Regions from separate parts of the Solibacillus sp. GQ1 genome, predicted to be linked through region 2. Evidence: riboswitches for the same ligand, from Rfam matches in the RefSeq annotation. Region 2 holds a riboswitch; each other region holds the start of a gene.
What was found. Region 2 has a riboswitch for S-adenosylmethionine ahead of metA (homoserine O-acetyltransferase MetA). Riboswitches for the same ligand answer to the same signal wherever they lie in the genome.
Positions count from the first base shown of each region.

Region 1 (6,346 bases), on a different contig from region 2:
AGAGCAAAAAGACGGCAAATCAGTTGCAGCAGCAATCGCTGAATATGCTATTGAGTGCTCGATCGCAAAAGTATTCGGTTCTGAAACATTGGATTTCGTAGCGGATGAAGCGGTTCAGTTACACGGTGGTTACGGCTTTATGGCTGAGTACGAAGTAGAACGCATTTACCGCGACTCTCGTATTAACCGTATTTTCGAAGGTACAAACGAAATTAACCGTATGATCGTACCGGGCACATTTATGAAAAAAGCATTAAAAGGTGAGTTACCACTATTACAAGTTGCGCAAGAACTGCAAAACGAGCTATTAATGCTTATGCCTGAAGAAATCGGCCAAGGTGCTTTAGAGCAAGAGAAATATTTAGTGAAAAATGCCAAGAAGATTGCAGTACTTGCAGCAGGTGCAGCAGCACAACGCTACGGTGCAAAACTGGATGCGGAACAAGAGCTGTTAGTAAACATCGCAAACATTGCGAACCAATTATACGCAATGGAATCTGCAGTAATCCGTACACAAAAAGCAATCGAGCGTGACGGAGAAGAAAAAGCAGCACAAAAAATTCTTTACACTCAAATTTTCTGTCAGGAAGCATTCGCAGAAATCGAAAAAGAAGCAAAAGAAACATTAATCGCTTCAGTTGAAGGTGACGATGCACGTATGATTTTATCAGCATTACGTAAATTAACGCGCAACAACCCTTACAACTTAATTCCGAAAAAACGTGAAGCTGCAGCGAAACTAATCGAAGCAGAAAAATATGTAGTTTAATAAAGACGGTAACCGGGTGTATACAATGCACCCGGTTTTTCTATGGGTTTTCTAATAAAATGTAAAATGTTCTAATATAATTTCAAAATGTCTAATATACATGGGAACTTCTAATATAAGTTTCCTATCTTCTATTATGTCACCCAGAGTTTCTAATAAGTGAAGTGAAGCCGTTCTTCTAAAATACGTCGGGCATGTTCTAATATTTTTTGCACATCTTCTAATAACAACCATAACCAGTAAAACTCCGATAGTGCGAACACATTTTTGATTTGTCCTTCTATATCCGTTACAATATAGGAAAATCCAGGGCAAAAAGGAGTACTTACATGACAGTAAAATTCATCCAATATCCGAAATGTACAACATGTAAAAAAGCGCAAAAATGGCTAGATGAGCAAGGTGTGGACTATGAAAATATTCATATTGTAGAGCAGACACCATCTAAAGAGGAACTTAAAGCAATTTACGAAGCTAGTGGAGTGCCGCTGAAGAAATTCTTTAATACATCTGGCATGAAATATCGTGAATTAGGCCTAAAAGATAAATTACCGACAATGTCCGAGGATGAGCAATTAGAGCTATTAGCATCGGATGGTATGTTAATTAAGCGACCAATCGTTACAGATGGTAAAAAATTAACTTTAGGATTTAAGGAGTCTGACTTCTTAGAAACTTGGAAATAAACAGTTATTCACATTGTATTTCCGAACGAAATATGGCAAAATGAACTTGAATGTACTACATATAACATGGAGGTTTTCGAATGAGCACACCTAAAGAATTACGTTATTCAAAAGAGCATGAGTGGGTTAAAATTGAAGACGGTAAAGCGACAATCGGTATTACGGATTTCGCACAGTCTGAACTAGGCGATATCGTATTCGTAGAGTTACCTGAAGTAGGCGATGAAATTTCAAGGGATCAGCCTTTCGGTAGTGTAGAATCTGTTAAAACAGTTTCTGAACTATATGCACCACTTTCTGGTAAAGTTGTTGCAATCAACGAAGAATTACTGGACAATCCTGAATATGTAAATGAATCACCATACGGTAATGCATGGATGGTTACTGTTGAGTTAACAAGTGAAGCAGAAGTAGACGAGTTATTAGACGCAGATGCTTACACTGCATTAATCGAACAATAATATGAAACACTAAAGCCTTCTATATAAAGGTTTTAGTGTTTTTTTGTTATTCTATATATAAAGGTGTCGAATGAAAGGAAGCGTGTTATATGGGAAGATACATCGTTGTAGAAGGACGTGCCGATAAATTGAGATTAATCCCGATATTAGCTGAGGACGTGACAATTATTTGTACAAATGGCACAATAAGCGAAGTCAATTTGATTGATTTATTGGAAGAATATGAGCAAGATGAAATTATCACTATGTTTGATGCAGATAAAAACGGTGAGAAGTTACGTAAACTGATGAACCGTGCATATCCCGAAGCGACACAGCTTATCATACCTCACGAATATGTAGAAGTAGAAAAAACACCTACTAAAATCTTAAGGGATATTTTACTACAGGCAAAATTTTTAGTAAAAGAAGGATGACAGTATAATGGAACAATGGACGAAACAGCAATGGGAACAGAACGTACAACAGTATGATCAGACAGCGTTTTTCTTATATACGCCTATGTGCGGCACTTGTGAAGTGTCGGAAAAAATGTTGGAAGTAATTGAGAAATTACTCCCAGATCTTCCGCTTGGTATGGCAAATATCAATTATTTAGGGGATTTACCATATGAATTGAAAATTGAAAGTGTACCTTGTTTAATCGTTTCAGACAACGGGGAACTAACGAATAAAATTTATGCATTTAAATCCGTACCGTTTTTGTATGAAATATTAAAAAAGTAATTGACGTAGTCACTTTGTCGTGATAAAGTAACATTCATAATAATAAAACTTAATAACGTTGCTCTTATAAAGAGAGGTGGAGGGAAGTGCCCTATGAAGCCCGGCAACCAGCGTTTACGCAAAGGTGCCAATTCACACAAAGTTTAAACTTTGAAAGATGAGAGAACGGTTTACCGTATAAATGTATGTGAAACCTTTCTACTTGTCTTGGTAGAAAGGTTTTTTTCATTCAACGGAGGTTTTGAATGAGAATAGAACATGATTTTGAAATAGCAGGAAGGTTATTTCAATTTAGAAGGAGTACAACCGATGATTGATATACAAAATATTACAAAAGTGTATAACACGAAAAACGGTAAACTTACAGCAGTTGATAATGTAAGCCTATCGATTAACAAAGGTGAAATATACGGAATTATCGGCTACAGTGGTGCCGGTAAAAGTACGATGATCCGACTGCTGAACGGTTTGGAAAAGCCTACAACAGGTTCTGTCATTGTAGGCGGCCAGGATATTGCAAAAGCTTCCGGGGCAAAATTACGAGAAGCACGCCAAAAAATAAGTATGATTTTCCAGCACTTCAATCTGCTCTGGTCACGTACAGTTGAAGAAAACATTGCATTTCCACTTGAAATTGCAGGCGTTTCAAAAGCTGATCGTGAAAAGCGAGTAGAAGAGCTGATTGAACTCGTAGGTTTAAAAGGAAGAGGGAAAGCGTATCCTTCACAATTGTCAGGCGGTCAAAAGCAGCGTGTCGGCATTGCACGAGCGTTGGCGAACAACCCGGAAGTACTTTTATGTGATGAAGCGACTTCAGCGCTTGATCCGGAAACAACGGATTCAATTTTGGAATTACTGCTCGATATTAATAAAAACATCGGACTTACAATTGTACTCATTACACATGAAATGCATGTTATTCGCAAAATCTGTAACAGAGTAGCGGTAATGGAAGCCGGTAAAGTAGTGGAACAGGGAGATGTATTGCAAGTGTTCCAGCATCCTCAAGCACCAATTACGAAAAACTTCGTATCACAGGCTTCTGGTGAAACACAGGAAACGCAAGCATCACTGGAACAGATTTTAGCCAATTATCCAGAAGGCAAAATCGCTAAATTAACATTTGCAGCGGCAACGACAGAACAGCCTGTCATCTCACAAATGATTAAGCAATTTGACGTAGTTGTTAATATAGTGCATGGCAAAATCTCAAATACAACGGGCGGTTCGTTTGGTACATTGTTTATTCATATCGATGGCGAGCCAAAAGCAGTCGCGGAAGCATTAAGCTTTTTAGCAAAGCAAGAAATTCAGGCGGAGGTGATTGAGCATGTTTAATCAATTATTTCCGAACGTAGATTGGGGTAAAATGCTCGAAGCAACATATGAAACAATTTATATGACGGCTGTTGCGACAGTCATCACATTTATACTAGGACTTCTAATTGGTATTGTCTTATTTTTAACGAGCGACAATCAATTATGGGCAAATAAAATTGTACACTTTTTGACAGGGTCACTCGTGAATATTTTCCGCTCGATTCCATTTATCGTCTTAATCATTTTATTAATTCCATTTACTAAGTTTTTACTTGGAACAATCCGTGGCGCCAATGCAGCATTACCTGCGCTAATTATTGGGGCAGCACCGTTTTATGCGCGCATGGTATTAATAGCATTAAGAGAAATTGATAAAGGTGTCATTGAAGCAGCCCGCTCAATGGGAGCGAAAACTTCTACGATTATTTGGAAAGTGCTGATCCCGGAAAGCTTACCGGCATTAATTTCTGGTATTACTGTTACTGCGGTAGCTTTAGTAGGATATACAGCAATGGCCGGCATTATCGGTGCGGGTGGTTTAGGTAACCTGGCATTCCTTGATGGTTTTCAGCGTAACCGAACAGATGTGACATTAATGGCAACTGTTTTAATTTTAGTTGTAGTATTCATTATCCAATTTATTGGGGACTTCATTACAGCAAGAGTGGACAAACGATAGTTAGTGGCTCATAAAAGGCCGTAATTATAAATAATGGTGCATCGAAACAATATGGACGCAAACTTTAAAAAAGTGCGCGTCTATAAGGAAAATAATCAGAATATAAAAAAGGTTTCGATAAACTGAACAAACTAAAAAAAGGGTAGGTAAAACAAATGAAGAAATTATTATCAAGCGTTATTTTAGGAGCTTCAGTACTTGCTTTAGCAGCATGTGGCGGAGAAGATGAAAAATTAGTAGTTGGTGCGTCAAATACACCACACGCAGTTATCCTTGAAAAAGTTAAGCCAATTTTAGAGGAACAGGGTATTGAGCTAGAAATTGCAACTTATACAGACTACGTTCTTCCAAATCAAGATTTAAATAACGGTGATTTAGATGCAAACTACTTCCAGCACATCCCATACTTCGAAGCTCAAAAAGCGGATTTCGATTATGACTTTGCAAATGCTGGCGGTATTCACATCGAGCCGATTGGTATTTACTCTAAAAAATATTCATCTTTAGAAGAACTTCCTGAAGGTGCAACGATTTTACTTTCTAACTCAGTGGCAGACCATGGACGTATGCTTTCATTACTTGAAGCACAAGGTTTAATTACATTAGCAGAAGGTATTGATAAAACAAAAGCAGAAATAAAAGACATCGTAGATAATCCGAAAAACTTCGAATTCGATGCAAACACAGCAGCTGAATTATTAGTGCAAATGTATGAAAATGAAGAAGGCGATGCGGTGTTAATCAACTCAAACTTCGCAATCGATAACGGTATTAACCCATTGGAAGATTCAATCGCAATCGAGTCTAGTGAATCACCATATGTAAACATTATTGCAGTAAAATCTGGTGATGAAGATTCAAAAGAAATTAAAGCATTAGTAGATGCATTACGCTCAAAAGAAGTACAAGACTTTATCGTTGAAGAGTGGGGCGGCTCTGTAGTACCTGTTTCAGGCGAATAAAATGATCAAAAAACCATTTTCTCTCTTCGGGGAGAAAATGGTTTTTTTTCTGGACATAAAATAGCCTTTTCTTAAATAAGGGGTATCTCCTTATCCAATGAAAATTTTTTTCTGTCCAAATGCATTTTATTGGAATCGTGTTAATCGTGAATAAAAGTTGGATATAAATTTGACGAATACTTCTTCGGATGGAGCAAGATCTCTTGCTGTTGGTGCAATGATGCCGACTGTGCGTCTTATATTAGGAATGGCGATCGGCACTTTGACAGTCATGCGCGGTGTTGAATCGTAAAGTGAACTTTCCGGTAAAAGTGTCACACCGATTCCTGCTGCCACAAGCCCTTTTAAAGCATCCATATCTTCTCCCTCGGTAGTGATATTCGGCATAAAGCCTACAGAGCGGCATGCATCAACAGCCACTTTATTTAAAATATAGCCTTCCGGAAAAAGTACAAATTGGTCATTACGCAAATCGACAAGGTTAATCGAATCTTTTTTTGCTAGTGGATGTGTTGCAGGCAATAAAGCATGGATGTTTTCACTAAACAGCACGGTTGTATTGATTGCTTCGTCTTTTGGTGGTAATGGTCCAAGCAAAGCTAAATTCAGCTCGCGATTTTTGACCGCATCAATCAAATACTTATAGGATCCTTGGCGCAAATGGAAAGAAATTTCCGGGTATTCTTTTTTAAATGCCGAAATGACGGTCGGCAATACATAGCTTGCCAAACTTGTAGGAAAAC
Region 1 covers NZ_JCAXEX010000002.1:343,030-349,375, forward strand. The annotation lists gene AC6CH1_RS14005 (acyl-CoA dehydrogenase FadE) at 1-769, shown strand, start outside; gene AC6CH1_RS14010 (arsenate reductase family protein) at 1,099-1,455, shown strand; gene gcvH (glycine cleavage system protein GcvH) at 1,536-1,916, shown strand; gene AC6CH1_RS14020 (toprim domain-containing protein) at 2,006-2,332, shown strand; gene AC6CH1_RS14025 (thioredoxin family protein) at 2,340-2,642, shown strand; SAM riboswitch class I at 2,704-2,806, shown strand; gene AC6CH1_RS14030 (methionine ABC transporter ATP-binding protein) at 2,952-3,980, shown strand; gene AC6CH1_RS14035 (methionine ABC transporter permease) at 3,973-4,641, shown strand; gene AC6CH1_RS14040 (MetQ/NlpA family ABC transporter substrate-binding protein) at 4,797-5,603, shown strand; gene gltC (glutamate biosynthesis transcriptional regulator GltC) at 5,730-6,346, opposite strand, start outside.
Region 1: it holds a riboswitch for S-adenosylmethionine, as region 2 does, so the genes downstream of both, AC6CH1_RS14030 (methionine ABC transporter ATP-binding protein) here and metA (homoserine O-acetyltransferase MetA) in region 2, are expected to answer to the same signal.

Region 2 (6,346 bases):
GCATGAAGACGGTACCGTTGCAGTAACGGCGAAGTCTCAACATATTTTAGTGAAAAAGGAAAACTTCCGTCCGGTCGCTTTGAAAAAGATTGATGCGGCATGGGATGCCAAATATGCGGAAGTTGCGAAAATTCAAAGTTAATCGACATGTCCTGTTAAATTGATAACAGGGCATTTTTTCTTTAACGAACTGACGAATATTGTTATAATCATATACGACTAAACGGAACTGTATATAAAAAATCTATGAGGGAGGTGTGTTCATGGCACCAAAAACAATCGCGAATATTCAAACCCGCTGTCATATTTTATTGACGAATACGGCACGTGAAGCGATGAAGGAGCATGTTCCAGATGAACACGCCTTTTTTAATTTACAGCAATATTTCATTGTCGCGATTGAAAAAGTATCGGTCGATGCAGAGCAAACGCATTTGAGCATCTTTTTCGATAATGATAAAAACGTAAAATTAAAAAATAAATTTGAAGAACGCGTTGTCATTATGGACTGTGTATTTGACCGGAAAAACGGTCTTGTGGCAAAAAGCTTTCGAACACGCGGCAAAGGGACACCGGTTGTCACAAATCGCCGCGCCACAATGAAAATCCACTTCGTTGCATCCCGTATTAGTGGCCATACATACCAGGATCCGTTTCTAAAGGCCATTGATGAACTGCCGATTGCACAGGAACGTTTTGATTATGTCAATAAGCGGATCAGCAGCTGGGAAGGCTATTTAAAAGTGTTAAACAAAAATGCGGACATTGAAGATATTCATGCCCGTTTTTCAAGTGTCACGTTTGATGCCGATTTTTCTCATATGACAGTTCGCATCAACAACCTCGATAAAAAGCAGTGGAAACAGCTGGATGGCCTAAGTGCGCGTTTGCGCGGCTATGTGCAGGAAATCGGGGATGTTGCCAAAATCCGCCGGAACGAGAATACCGTTGAAATTGCGTTAAAACCATATTACAGCAATTTGGCGCGGAGAAATGAGCTTCAGTTCCAATCGGAAGACATCGAATTTTCCAATGCTGCGACGAAATCACAGTTAAAGCGGCTTTTAAAAGGGTTTGAACGTTTAAAAGAAGGATTGGCCGCAAATGCGAACCTCGAAACGATACTATTTGAAGATAAGCCGGTCATTGCTGAGCGCAGAAAAACGGTTCCTCTTAATTTTCATAACCGGCTGAATTCTTACCAGCAGCAGGCAGTCGAAGGGGCGATGAGTTCCGAAGATCTGTATGTTATTCAAGGTCCGCCGGGTACTGGTAAAACGACGGTAATTTCGGAAATTTGCTATCAAAATGCAAAAGCAGGTTTGAAAACACTCGTTGCTTCGCAATCAAACTTAGCGGTAGACAATGCATTAAGCCGACTTTTATCGAACAAAGATATCCGGATTTTGCGTTACGGTCGTACAGAAAGCATCGAAGAAGAAGGGAAAAGGTTTATTGAGGAAAATGTTGCAACGTATTGGCAGGAGCAGACATTTGAAGCAATCGGCCATGAAATTTCGCTGCATGAACGAAAAGAGCAGCTTTTAAATAATGAGATCAATGAGGCTCAAAATGAAATTGCTGCGCTTGAACAGAAACAAAAAGAGCTTGAACTTCAAATTGAACAAAAAGAAGCGGCAAAAGCAGAATTGCATGTTCTGGCTGAAAAGATTCTGGCATTAAAAAAACAATTGACTGAATGCAAAAAAGAACTGGAAGACAATGAACGCAAGCTGGAGAAACTGCAGGCAACACAGAGCACAGTAGCCGAAACCGTTGCAAATTTTGAACAGCAAGTAAAAGACGGATTGACTGTCGAGCAATTGACAGAACAAGCACAACAGTTAAAAGAAGCGAGAGAAAACTTCCAGCAGCAACTTACACAAAGTCATTATAAAGCGCAACTTGATCAATTCCAGCAGCGTTTTGATGCTGTTAAAACGAAAATTGAAAAGACCAACGAAACGTCACAGTTTGATTTGCTCGTAGATAAAATTGCCTCTTTGAAAAAAGTGTACGAAATTGAGGAGTTCATGAGTGAATACAATATTCGCCGGAACTATGCAATGGACCGTTTACTTACAGCGCTTGATCGAATTCAGCCGCAAATGGAGCAGTATAAACCGATTAAAGATGTGAAGGAACGTCTGGAAAAGGCATTGCATTACAGTGAAACGGCGTTAGGTATTCATGTAACACCGGACAGGCTGGATATGGGCCATCATTATACGCTTGAAGAAATTCAGGAGTTTTTGACGAAGCTTAGTATCGCTTTTCGGGACCGTCGCGTAAATGCTCAAAACGGAACCCGCTCCATTCAGGGTATTCATTTGCGCATGCAATATATCGAGCAGCTGAACAATAAATATATGGATGCGATCCGTGAAACCGTGCTTATTTTCGAAAAGCTGAAAGAGGAAATCATTCTTCAGTTTAAAGAGCAAAATGATGTGAAAGCACAGCATCTTCAGCAGCTGGAAGAAGAGGCAACTACGGTAAAATCCCAAATGGATGCGATCAATGAAAAAATTGATCCATCGATTACGCTGAACCATTCCACGGACGAGCTGGAAGAACTGCTCGCAACAAATGAACTGGATCAGATGAAAACTGAAACACAGCGCCAAAACCGTGAAAAAGTGGAACTTCAACTAGATAAAAAAGCGGAGGAGCTGGCAGTTTTAAATGAACAGATTGCCCTTGGTACTGAGACTGTCGAACAGTTAACAGTTCGCTTTAAAGGGATCAACAGCGAAGGCGTCCAGCTTGAAAAACGCCGGACAGAACTTGAACAGCTGACAAAACTGAACCCTGAGCAGGCGATCATTGAAGTAAACGAAAAGATCGGGCTTCTTACAGAAAAGATCGAGATGCTTGAAGTGAAAATCAGTTTGCTTCCGGTGACGGCAGAACTTCAAAACGAATGGCACGGTTTACTGAAAAACGCCAATGCCCATGACTTGGACGAAATCCGCAAATTGTATGTGAAACATGCCAATGTGATCGGGACAACTTGTGTTGCATCGGCAAATAAAGAGTTTATGGACAACTATCCGACATTTGATGTCGTGATTATTGATGAAGTTTCGAAAGCAACACCACCGGAACTGTTACTGCCGATGTTAAAGGGCGCAAAAATCATTTTAGTTGGGGACCATCACCAGTTGCCTCCGCTTGTAGGCGATGCGACATTTGAAGAGACATTGGAGCAAGTTGTGAAGGAAAGTACAACATTTGAAGAAAAACGAGAGCTTGAAAAGTTACTGGAAGAATCATTGTTTGAGCGTCTTTATAACAATTTGCCGTCACAAAATAAAACGATGCTCGCCCTTCAATATCGTATGCATAAAAATATTATGTCAACTATCACACCGTTTTACGAAAATGAATCCGAACAGCTGCAGTGCGGGTTAGAGGATTCGGATGCCGTACGCGATCATTTCCTTGAAACATCAAAAGTTACACGAAATCACCATTTACTATGGCTTGATATTCCGAATGCCAAGCCTTATTTTGAAGAGCGTATGAAGGAAGGCTCGAGTTTATTCAATTTAGCTGAGCTGGAACAGATTAAACAGCAGCTTCTTGAATTAAATGCTGCAACGGGACAAGCGAAAGCACAAGGGCTGATTCCACAAGACGCATTAAAATCGGTTGGCGTTATTTCATTCTACGCGGAGCAGGTGAAACGTATTAATCGTCTGATCGAACAGGAAATCAGTGTACCGCATTTACACATCCGTACAGGATCCGTCGATAAATTCCAGGGGATGGAGATGGATGTGATTATCGTCAGCATGGTGCGGAATCATGACAATGAACGCGGAGAAATCGGGTTTGCGAAAGATTACCGACGCCTGAATGTTGCATTATCCCGCGCACGGGAACTGCTCATAATGATTGGCAGTACCGAAATGTTTACAAAGCGTCCAAAGAGCGCGAAAACACGGGATATGTATGCCCATGTATTAACGACAGTAAAAGAGCAAGACGGCTATTTTGCTGTGTAGAAACAGGGGGATTGAATGGATTTACAAAGTACAGTTATACAGCTGCAGAAAGAACTCATCCAAAATCCGTCCATTGAAATCAAAAAGCAAATGCAATACGCCATTCCGATTCACACATTGGAAGTGAAATATCATCCGGTAATGCGTAATGCCATGGATATTTTAATGAAGATGATGCTCATTTCATTTGAGAAGGCGAAGCTGAAAAATGTGGAGTTATTAGCCGAAATTTTATTGGTGGAACCGTTATTTATTCATGATTTGACGAATAAAATGTTACGACTAGGTATGATTGTGAAGGAACAGGAATTTGCACTAACTGCAAAGGGTAAGGCTCAGCTGGAATCGGGCATTTTTGAAGAGGAACTTGAAGAAACAAGTTATTTTATTCAATACAGCCCGATCCATGAGCAGCCATTGGAGGGTGACCTGGAGGAATTTGCGGATTTGGAAGAGTTTCCGGAGCCTTTCCCGACAATCGAAACAGAAGAAATCGAAGCAATTGAAGAGACAGTGCTGATTGATTTCATACAACAGCAACTTTCCGAACAACCGGTGGCGGAAGATGAAGTACCGCACTATATAACGAGTGTTGTTTCGACGGAATCGATCCAGATTAATGATATACCGGTCCTATGTTTTTTACTGTTTGATCAAAAGGAAAACAGGCATTTTGTGCGGGTATACAATACATTGACACGTGTATGGGATGAACGGCTGGAGACAATCTTATTTACTATAGAAAAAGAGCAGCTTTAGTATGCGTGAAATAATATTTTTGGAATTATTGCAAAATTACAAAGTACATGATACACTAATGACAATTTAATAGACTTATCAAGAGAAGCGGAGGGACTTGGCCCGATGATGCTTCAGCAACCTCTAGTTTAACTAGAAAGGTGCTACTTCCAGCAAGGTGTTGACCTTGGCAGATAAGAACGGGTAGAAGCCCCTCTCAATTCTGTTTTGCTGGAATGAGAGGGGCTTTTTTATTGTTCCGGAACGGTTCGTTTCGCTCGTAAAACAATGCATTGCCTGAATACCACAGATTATTAAAAGTTTATTGAAAAAGTTTATGAGGGGGAAAGTGGAATGCCGATTAATATTCCGAAACATTTACCGGCGGGTGAGCTGCTTAGAAAAGAGAAGATTTTCGTCATGGAGGAAGACCGTGCGAAAACACAACAAATTCGACCGTTAAATATTTTAGTGTTTAATTTAATGCCTGAAAAAGAGAAAACCGAACTGCAGTTGCTGCGCTTACTCGGTAATACACCATTACAGGTGGATGTGACATTTTTAAACACGGCTACATACGAATCAAAAAATGTTTCCAAATCGCATTTAGATACTTTTTACCGGACGTTCGACCAAGTGAAGCACCGTCGCTTTGATGGGCTCATTATTACAGGAGCGCCAGTAGAGAAAATGGATTTTGAAGATGTTGGCTACTGGAATGAGATTACGCATGTTATGGACTGGGCAGATGAACATGTCACTTCGATTATGTATATATGTTGGGGCGCCCAAGCTGCCTTGTATCATCATTTTGGCATCGGAAAATTCGAATTGCCGAAGAAATGCTCCGGTGTTTATTCCCATGTGATTACGGATTTAACAGTAGATTTAGTGCGGGGATTCAGTGATGAGTATGTGGCACCTCATTCACGCCACACGTCGGTTTCAATTGATGAAGTGCGGGCACACCCTGACTTGCGACTATTAAGCTATTCGGATGATGCAGGCGTGTTTATCGTGCAATCGAAAAACAATAAACATATTATGATTACAGGGCATCTGGAATATGATGCAACGACCTTATCGGATGAGTATTTCCGCGATATTGAGAAAGATCCGGACAATACGGAAATTCCGATCAACTATTTCCCGAATAACGACCCGTTGCAGGCACCGAAAAATGTTTGGCGTGCCCATTCGCATCTGTTGTTCTACAACTGGCTGAACTACTACGTATACCAAGAAACGCCGTATGAATGGCATTACGTCGATGAAAATATTGAATATCATATTTAATGCTTATAAATGAAACGAACCAGCAAGAGATGGACTCCTGCTGGTTCGTTTCATTTAATTGCGACCCAGGCACGTTCGCGTTCGATCTGCAAACTAATTTCCCGCCCGAAGAAATCGCTTAATAATTCGTCTGTTAAAACAACTTCGCGTGCATTGGCTTCGACATTTTTTCCGTCTTTCATTAAAAGTACATGGCTAAAACAAGGAAGTATTTCTTCTACATGATGCGTCACGTAAATTAGGGTAGGGCCGTTTTCTGCTTGTGCAATCTGTTCTATTGTTTGCAGCAAGTTTTCCCGTTC
Region 2 covers NZ_JCAXEX010000001.1:1,363,952-1,370,297, forward strand. The annotation lists gene AC6CH1_RS06750 (acyl-CoA thioesterase) at 1-142, shown strand, start outside; gene AC6CH1_RS06755 (DEAD/DEAH box helicase) at 264-4,010, shown strand; gene AC6CH1_RS06760 (nucleoside-diphosphate sugar epimerase) at 4,026-4,769, shown strand; SAM riboswitch class I at 4,842-4,949, shown strand; gene metA (homoserine O-acetyltransferase MetA) at 5,103-6,044, shown strand; gene AC6CH1_RS06770 (ABC transporter ATP-binding protein) at 6,095-6,346, opposite strand, start outside.

Region 3 (6,346 bases), on a different contig from region 2:
TTTAATTTTAGTGAGAAATAGGAAATATATTATAAGGGGAAAGTATTAAGAAGGGGGAATTTCCATGTTTATGTTTGCAGTCCATCAATTCTCTTCTGAACACAATGAGGATAGTATTCAAAAACTACAACAAATGCTATTAGAACAGAGAGAGAATCTGACGACGCTATGTACAATCGTTGAATATTTAAAAAGTTATGTCCAAACAGGATTAGATCATAAAGATGTTGTTAAATACAAGCAAAAAATCCAAATGATGACGGATAAACAAATCAAACGTTACAATCAGATTGATGAGCTTATCAATACTAATATTTTGGAATTGAAGAAGGGTAAAACAGCAGATAATACCGCACTTATATATGGTAAAGAAGTTCGGAAAATTGAGTCTGGTGTTCGTACTTTAAAACTGTTTGCGAGCGATGCAGTGAATATGTTAGATCTAAATAAACATTTAGAAAATCGCAGTAGTGAACGTATACGTTATTTTGATAAACGCTCCACGTCTTTGGAAGCAGAAATTATTTCCCTAACAAAGCAACTATCTTATAAATAAATTAAGAGGCCATCCTAACATAGTTTTTTGGTAGGATGGTTTTTCTTATGTGGTTCTATAAATTGTAATACCCCACTGACCATATTTCGCATAAAAAAGTTTATACTTATAAAAGAGAAGCGAACGAAATAGGAGAGAATGGATATGAAAACAGTAGTAGTTGTAGGTGGCGGGATTACCGGGCTATGTACGATGCATTATTTGAAAAATAAAATGCATGAGCAAAATGTGGAAGCACGGTTAATACTGATTGAAAAGAACGCATATTTAGGCGGGAAAATTCATTCCGAAAAGGATAAAGGTTTTATTATGGAAACGGGGGCTGACTCAATTGTAGCTCGCCATCCAGGGGTTTTAGAGCTTGTAAAAGAGCTTGATTTTGAATCAGAGCTTGTCTATAACGAAACAGGAATTTCTTACATTCATACGAATAATGAGCTCCATGCAATTCCGGCAGGATCGACATTCGGTATTCCGATGAGTGTGGAATCACTCATGTCGAGTACGTTAATTTCTGAAGAAGGAAAGAAGAGAGCACTTCAAGATTTAGAAATCCCGAATACTAAATTTACAAAAGAAAGCTCGATCGGTACGTTTTTGGAGTATTTTTTAGGGGAAGAAATTGTCCGCAAGCAAATTGCCCCTGTATTAGCGGGTGTTTATTCAGGCGACTTATATCAATTAAGCCTGGCATCCACATTGCCTTATTTAGTGGACTATAAAAACAAATACGGATCGATTATTAAAGGATTCGAAGCACATCGAGAGCAATTTGAAAAAGCTGCGAATAAGAAGTTTATTTCTTTCCGCTCAGGTTTATCGGCATTGATCGATCGCTTAGAGGAACAGCTGCCGGAAGTTGAATTCATGAAAAATACAGTAACAAAGCAAATCCGTAAAAAAGAAGAGCAATATGAAGTCGTGCTGGAAGAAGAAATAATTTTATCGGATGTTGTTGTATTGGCTGTTCCAAATGAAACAGTACGTCATGTCATACAGGATGACTCACTGGAAGAACAGTTGAAAAAGTTCACGACGGCATCTGCTTTAACGATGTATTTGGGCTTTGATGTACCGGATGATATTTTACCGGCAGATGGTACAGGCTTTATAGTTTCGCATAATAGTGATTTAGTTTGCAATGCGTCAACATGGACGAGCCGTAAATGGAAACATACATCGGCGGAAGGTAATTTACTTGTTCGCCTGTTTTATAAAAATATTAATCCGCGTTATGAAGAGTTGGCTGTTATGTCTGATGAAGAACTTACGAAAGTTGCATTGGAAGATATACGTGTTAGCTTAGGTGTTGAAGCGGAGCCGACAGTCGTCAATGTAACAAAGTGGGTTGACCAAATGCCCCGCTATGATTTGGCGCATAATGAAGCATTATCGGAAGTTATACAGCAGCTGGCAAATGATTACCCGAATGTTCTATTAGCGGGATGTGCCTATTTCGGAGTAGGAATCGGTGCCTGTATTTTAAATGGAAAAAAAACAGCTGAACAAATTATTAGTCGAATTATGTAAAGAAATACTTCATTCGGCTAAAGGGTATTGACGGAAGTATTAGATAACGTTATGATTCATTTAATTATTTTAAAAATTCATATTATTTTCTTATCAAGAGAAGTAGAGGGACTGGCCCGATGAAACTTCAGCAACCAACGTTAAGTCAGGTGCTAAATCCAGTGGCAAATGCCAGAAGATGAGAAGGGATTAAGTTGATAACTATTATGCCTTCTTTTATTTAATGAAAGAAGGCTTTTTTGTATCGTTAATATACTGAAAATACTGTAAATGATGGAGTGAAGGCAATGGGTTTACTTGAAGAATTACAAACACGGGTTTTAACAGCAGACGGGGCAATCGGAACACTTCTTTATTCATATGGATTGGATTATTGTCATGAAGAGATGAATATTGCACGTCCTGATATTATAGAAAAAATTCATAGTGAATATATTGCGGCGGGTGCAGATATTATTCAGACAAATACATACGGAGCCAACCGAATTAAGCTTGCACGTTATGGCTATGAAAATCGTGTTAAGGAGTTTAATGAAGCTGCGTTAAAAATTGCAAAGCGTGCTGCTTCCCTGGATGGACAATATGTGCTGGCGACAATCGGTGGTATTCGTGGAATCCGAAAAAGTGATGCGACATTAGACGAAATTTTAACTGCGTTCCAAGAACAAGCGGAAGTATTACTAGCTGGTGAACCAGATGGATTCTTACTGGAAACGTATTACGATTTTGAAGAATTATCGCATTGTGTCCATCTATTACGTTCTATGACTGATTTACCGATCATTGCCCAAGTGACAATGCAGGAGCCGGGTGTCCTTCAAAATTTAATGTCTTTAAATGAAGCACTTCAGGATTTAGAAAGACTAGGTGCGGATATTGTTGGGAGTAACTGCCGATTAGGTCCTTTCCATACGATTCAGGCATTTGAAGGAGTCAATTTACCGAATAAGGCCTTTCTATCGGCTTACCCAAATGCATCATTATTAGATATTGAAGATGGTCGTGTTGTCTATGAATCGGAAACCGACTATTTCGCACGTGCAGCCGTTGAACTTGTAAACCAAGGAGTCCGTTTAATTGGCGGGTGCTGCGGGACGACACCGAAGCATATTGCAGCCGTAAAAAAACGTTTGGCGAATATGCAGCCAATCGAAACGAAGGAAGAAAAACACAGGTCTACACAATTCGTCCGTATTCCGGAGCCACGTAAACAAGAGCCGCTCCACGAAAAAGCAAAACGTGAACGCTCTGTTATTGTTGAGCTGGATACACCGCGTCACCTGGAAATCGATGGGTTTGTCGAAGGGGCAAAACAGCTGGCAAAAGCGGGAGCCGATGTCATTATGATGGCTGATAACTCACTTGCTTCGCCGCGCATCAGCAATATCGCGATGGCCGCTATTTTAAAAGAGCACGGAATTCGTTCATTGCCGCATTTAACGTGCCGTGACCGAAATTTAATTGGGCTTCAGTCACATTTAATGGGACTTGATGCGTTGGAGCTTCATGATATTCTGGTCGTAACAGGGGACCCGACAAAAGTGGGGGATTTCCCGGGAGCGACGAGCGTATATGATGTTTCGTCAATGGAGCTCATTTCCTTAATTAAGCAGTTAAATAAAGGTGGTTCTTTTACTGGGAAGTCACTCCGTAAACAGGCGAATTTCTCGGTGGCCGCTGCTTTTAATCCGAATGTCCGTGTGTTGGATCGTGCTGTTGCCCGTTTAGAGAAGAAAATCGAGCATGGTGCAGATTACTTTATTTCACAGCCGGTTTATACGAAAGAAAAGATTATCGAAATCTATGAGGCGACTAAGAATTTGGAAACACCGATTTATATCGGGATTATGCCACTTACTTCATCACGCAGCGCGGAATTTTTACATCATGAAGTACCGGGCATTAAATTGTCCGATGAAGTACTTGCGCGTATGGCTGCCTGCGGGGACGACAAGGAAGCATCGGCAGCAGAAGGAATCGCAATTGCGAAAGAGCTGCTCGATACGGCATGCAAATATTTTAATGGTATTTATTTAATTACACCGTTTTTACGCTATGATATGACGCTGGAATTAATGGACTATGTAAAACAATATGATGTGGAAAGTAAAGGAGTTCAGTCGAATGTATAATCACCCAATTCATGAGCAATTACAAAAAAGAATACTTATCATTGATGGTGCCATGGGGACGATGCTTCAGGCAGAAAACCTAACATATGAAGATTTTGGCGGGGAAGACTTAGACGGTTGTAATGAAAACCTGGTACTTACGAGACCCGATGTTTTAGGCAAAATTCACCGTGAATATTTAGCTGCAGGCGCTGATATTATTTGTACAAATACGTTTGGCGGAACACCGCTTGTTCTGGATGAGTATGACCTAGGGGACAAAGCGGTAGAAATTAATAAGCAGGCGGTTGAAATTGCACTAGAAGCAGCGAAGGAGTTTTCGACACCGGAATGGCCGCGCTTTGTCGCAGGTGCAATCGGCCCTACGACAAAAACATTGTCGGTAACAGGCGGTATAACATTTGAAGAGCTGGAAGAAAACTTTTATATCCAGGCAAAAGCACTAATCGAAGCGGGAGCGGATTTGCTTTTAATGGAGACCTCCCAGGATATGCTCAATGTTAAAGCGGGAACGATTGCCATTCACCGTGCATTTAAAGAACTCGGCAAAGAGCTGCCTGTCATGATTTCAGGGACAATTGAGCCAATGGGAACAACGCTTGCCGGGCAATCAATCGAAGCATTTTATATTTCAATCGAGCATATTAAACCATTGTCTGTCGGACTGAACTGTGCGACAGGTCCGGAATTTATGACCGATCATATCCGTTCATTGGCGGAGCTTTCGAACGGCTATATTAGCTGTTATCCGAATGCCGGTTTACCGGACGAGGAAGGCTGCTACCATGAAACGCCGGATTCATTATCGAAAAAACTGCAAGGCTTCGCAGAAAAAGGCTGGTTAAACATCGTCGGCGGCTGCTGTGGTACAACGCCAGCACATATCGCGGCGATCCGTGAAGCTGTAGATGGCTATAAACCGCGTGAGCCGAAAGATGTAACACACGGACATGTCGTATCAGGTATCGAGCCATTGCAATACGACGAATCTATGCGTCCGTTATTTATCGGGGAGCGTACGAATGTTATCGGCTCTCGTAAATTCAAAAACCTGATTGTTGACGGCAAATTTGAAGAAGCTGCGGAAATTGCGCGTGCACAAGTTAAAAACGGGGCACATGTCATCGATATTTGTTTAGCAAACCCTGACCGTGATGAAGTAGAAGATATGAAAAACTTCATGCAGGAAGTTGTGAAAAAAGTTAAAGTGCCGCTAGTTATTGACTCTACAGATGAAAAAGTAATGGAAGTCGCACTGAAGTTTTCACAAGGGAAGGCCATTATTAACTCGATTAACTTGGAAGATGGAGAAGAGCGTTTCGATGCTGTTATGCCACTTGTGAAAAAATATGGGGCTTCGCTTGTTGTCGGTACGATTGATGAAACTGGAATGGCTATTACACGTGAGCAAAAGCTTGAAGTTGCGAAGCGTTCTTATAAGCTCTTAACAGAAAAATGGGGCATGTCAGCAGAAGACATTATCTTTGACCCGTTAATGTTCCCGGTAGGTACAGGTGACGAGCAATATATTGGTGCCGCTGAGGAAACAATCGAAGGAATTCGCCTCATTAAAGAACATTTACCTGGCTGCTTAACGGTGCTCGGTGTAAGTAATGTTTCGTTCGGCTTACCGCCAGTTGGGCGTGAAGTATTGAATGCGGTGTATTTATATCACTGTACACAGGCAGGCCTGGACTATGCGATTGTAAATACTGAAAAACTGGAGCGCTATGCATCGATTCCTGAAGAAGAAATCAAGCTGGCGAACGATTTAATCTTCAATACAAATGATGAAACACTCGCTGTATTTACTGACTTTTACCGTGATAAAAAGAAGGATGCAGTTGTGAAAGAATTGCCGGCGACAGTGGAAGAACGCCTTGCGTATTACATATTGGAAGGTACGAAGGAAGGGTTAATTGAAGATTTAAATGCAGCTCTTGAAAAGTTCGATACACCGCTTGATATTATTAACGGACCATTAATGGCAGGGATGGCGGAAGTCGGCAAGCTGTTTAACGAAAACCAGTTGATTGTAGCGGAAGTGCTACAAAGTGCCGGTGTCATGAAAGCGGCTGTAGCTCATTTAGAGCAGTTTATGGAAAAGGGTGATACGAGCGCCAATAAA
Region 3 covers NZ_JCAXEX010000009.1:21,510-27,855, forward strand. The annotation lists gene AC6CH1_RS18825 (chemotaxis protein) at 65-556, shown strand; gene hemG (protoporphyrinogen oxidase) at 701-2,086, shown strand; SAM riboswitch class I at 2,174-2,271, shown strand; gene AC6CH1_RS18835 (bifunctional homocysteine S-methyltransferase/methylenetetrahydrofolate reductase) at 2,374-4,218, shown strand; gene metH (methionine synthase) at 4,211-6,346, shown strand, end outside.
Region 3: it holds a riboswitch for S-adenosylmethionine, as region 2 does, so the genes downstream of both, AC6CH1_RS18835 (bifunctional homocysteine S-methyltransferase/methylenetetrahydrofolate reductase) here and metA (homoserine O-acetyltransferase MetA) in region 2, are expected to answer to the same signal.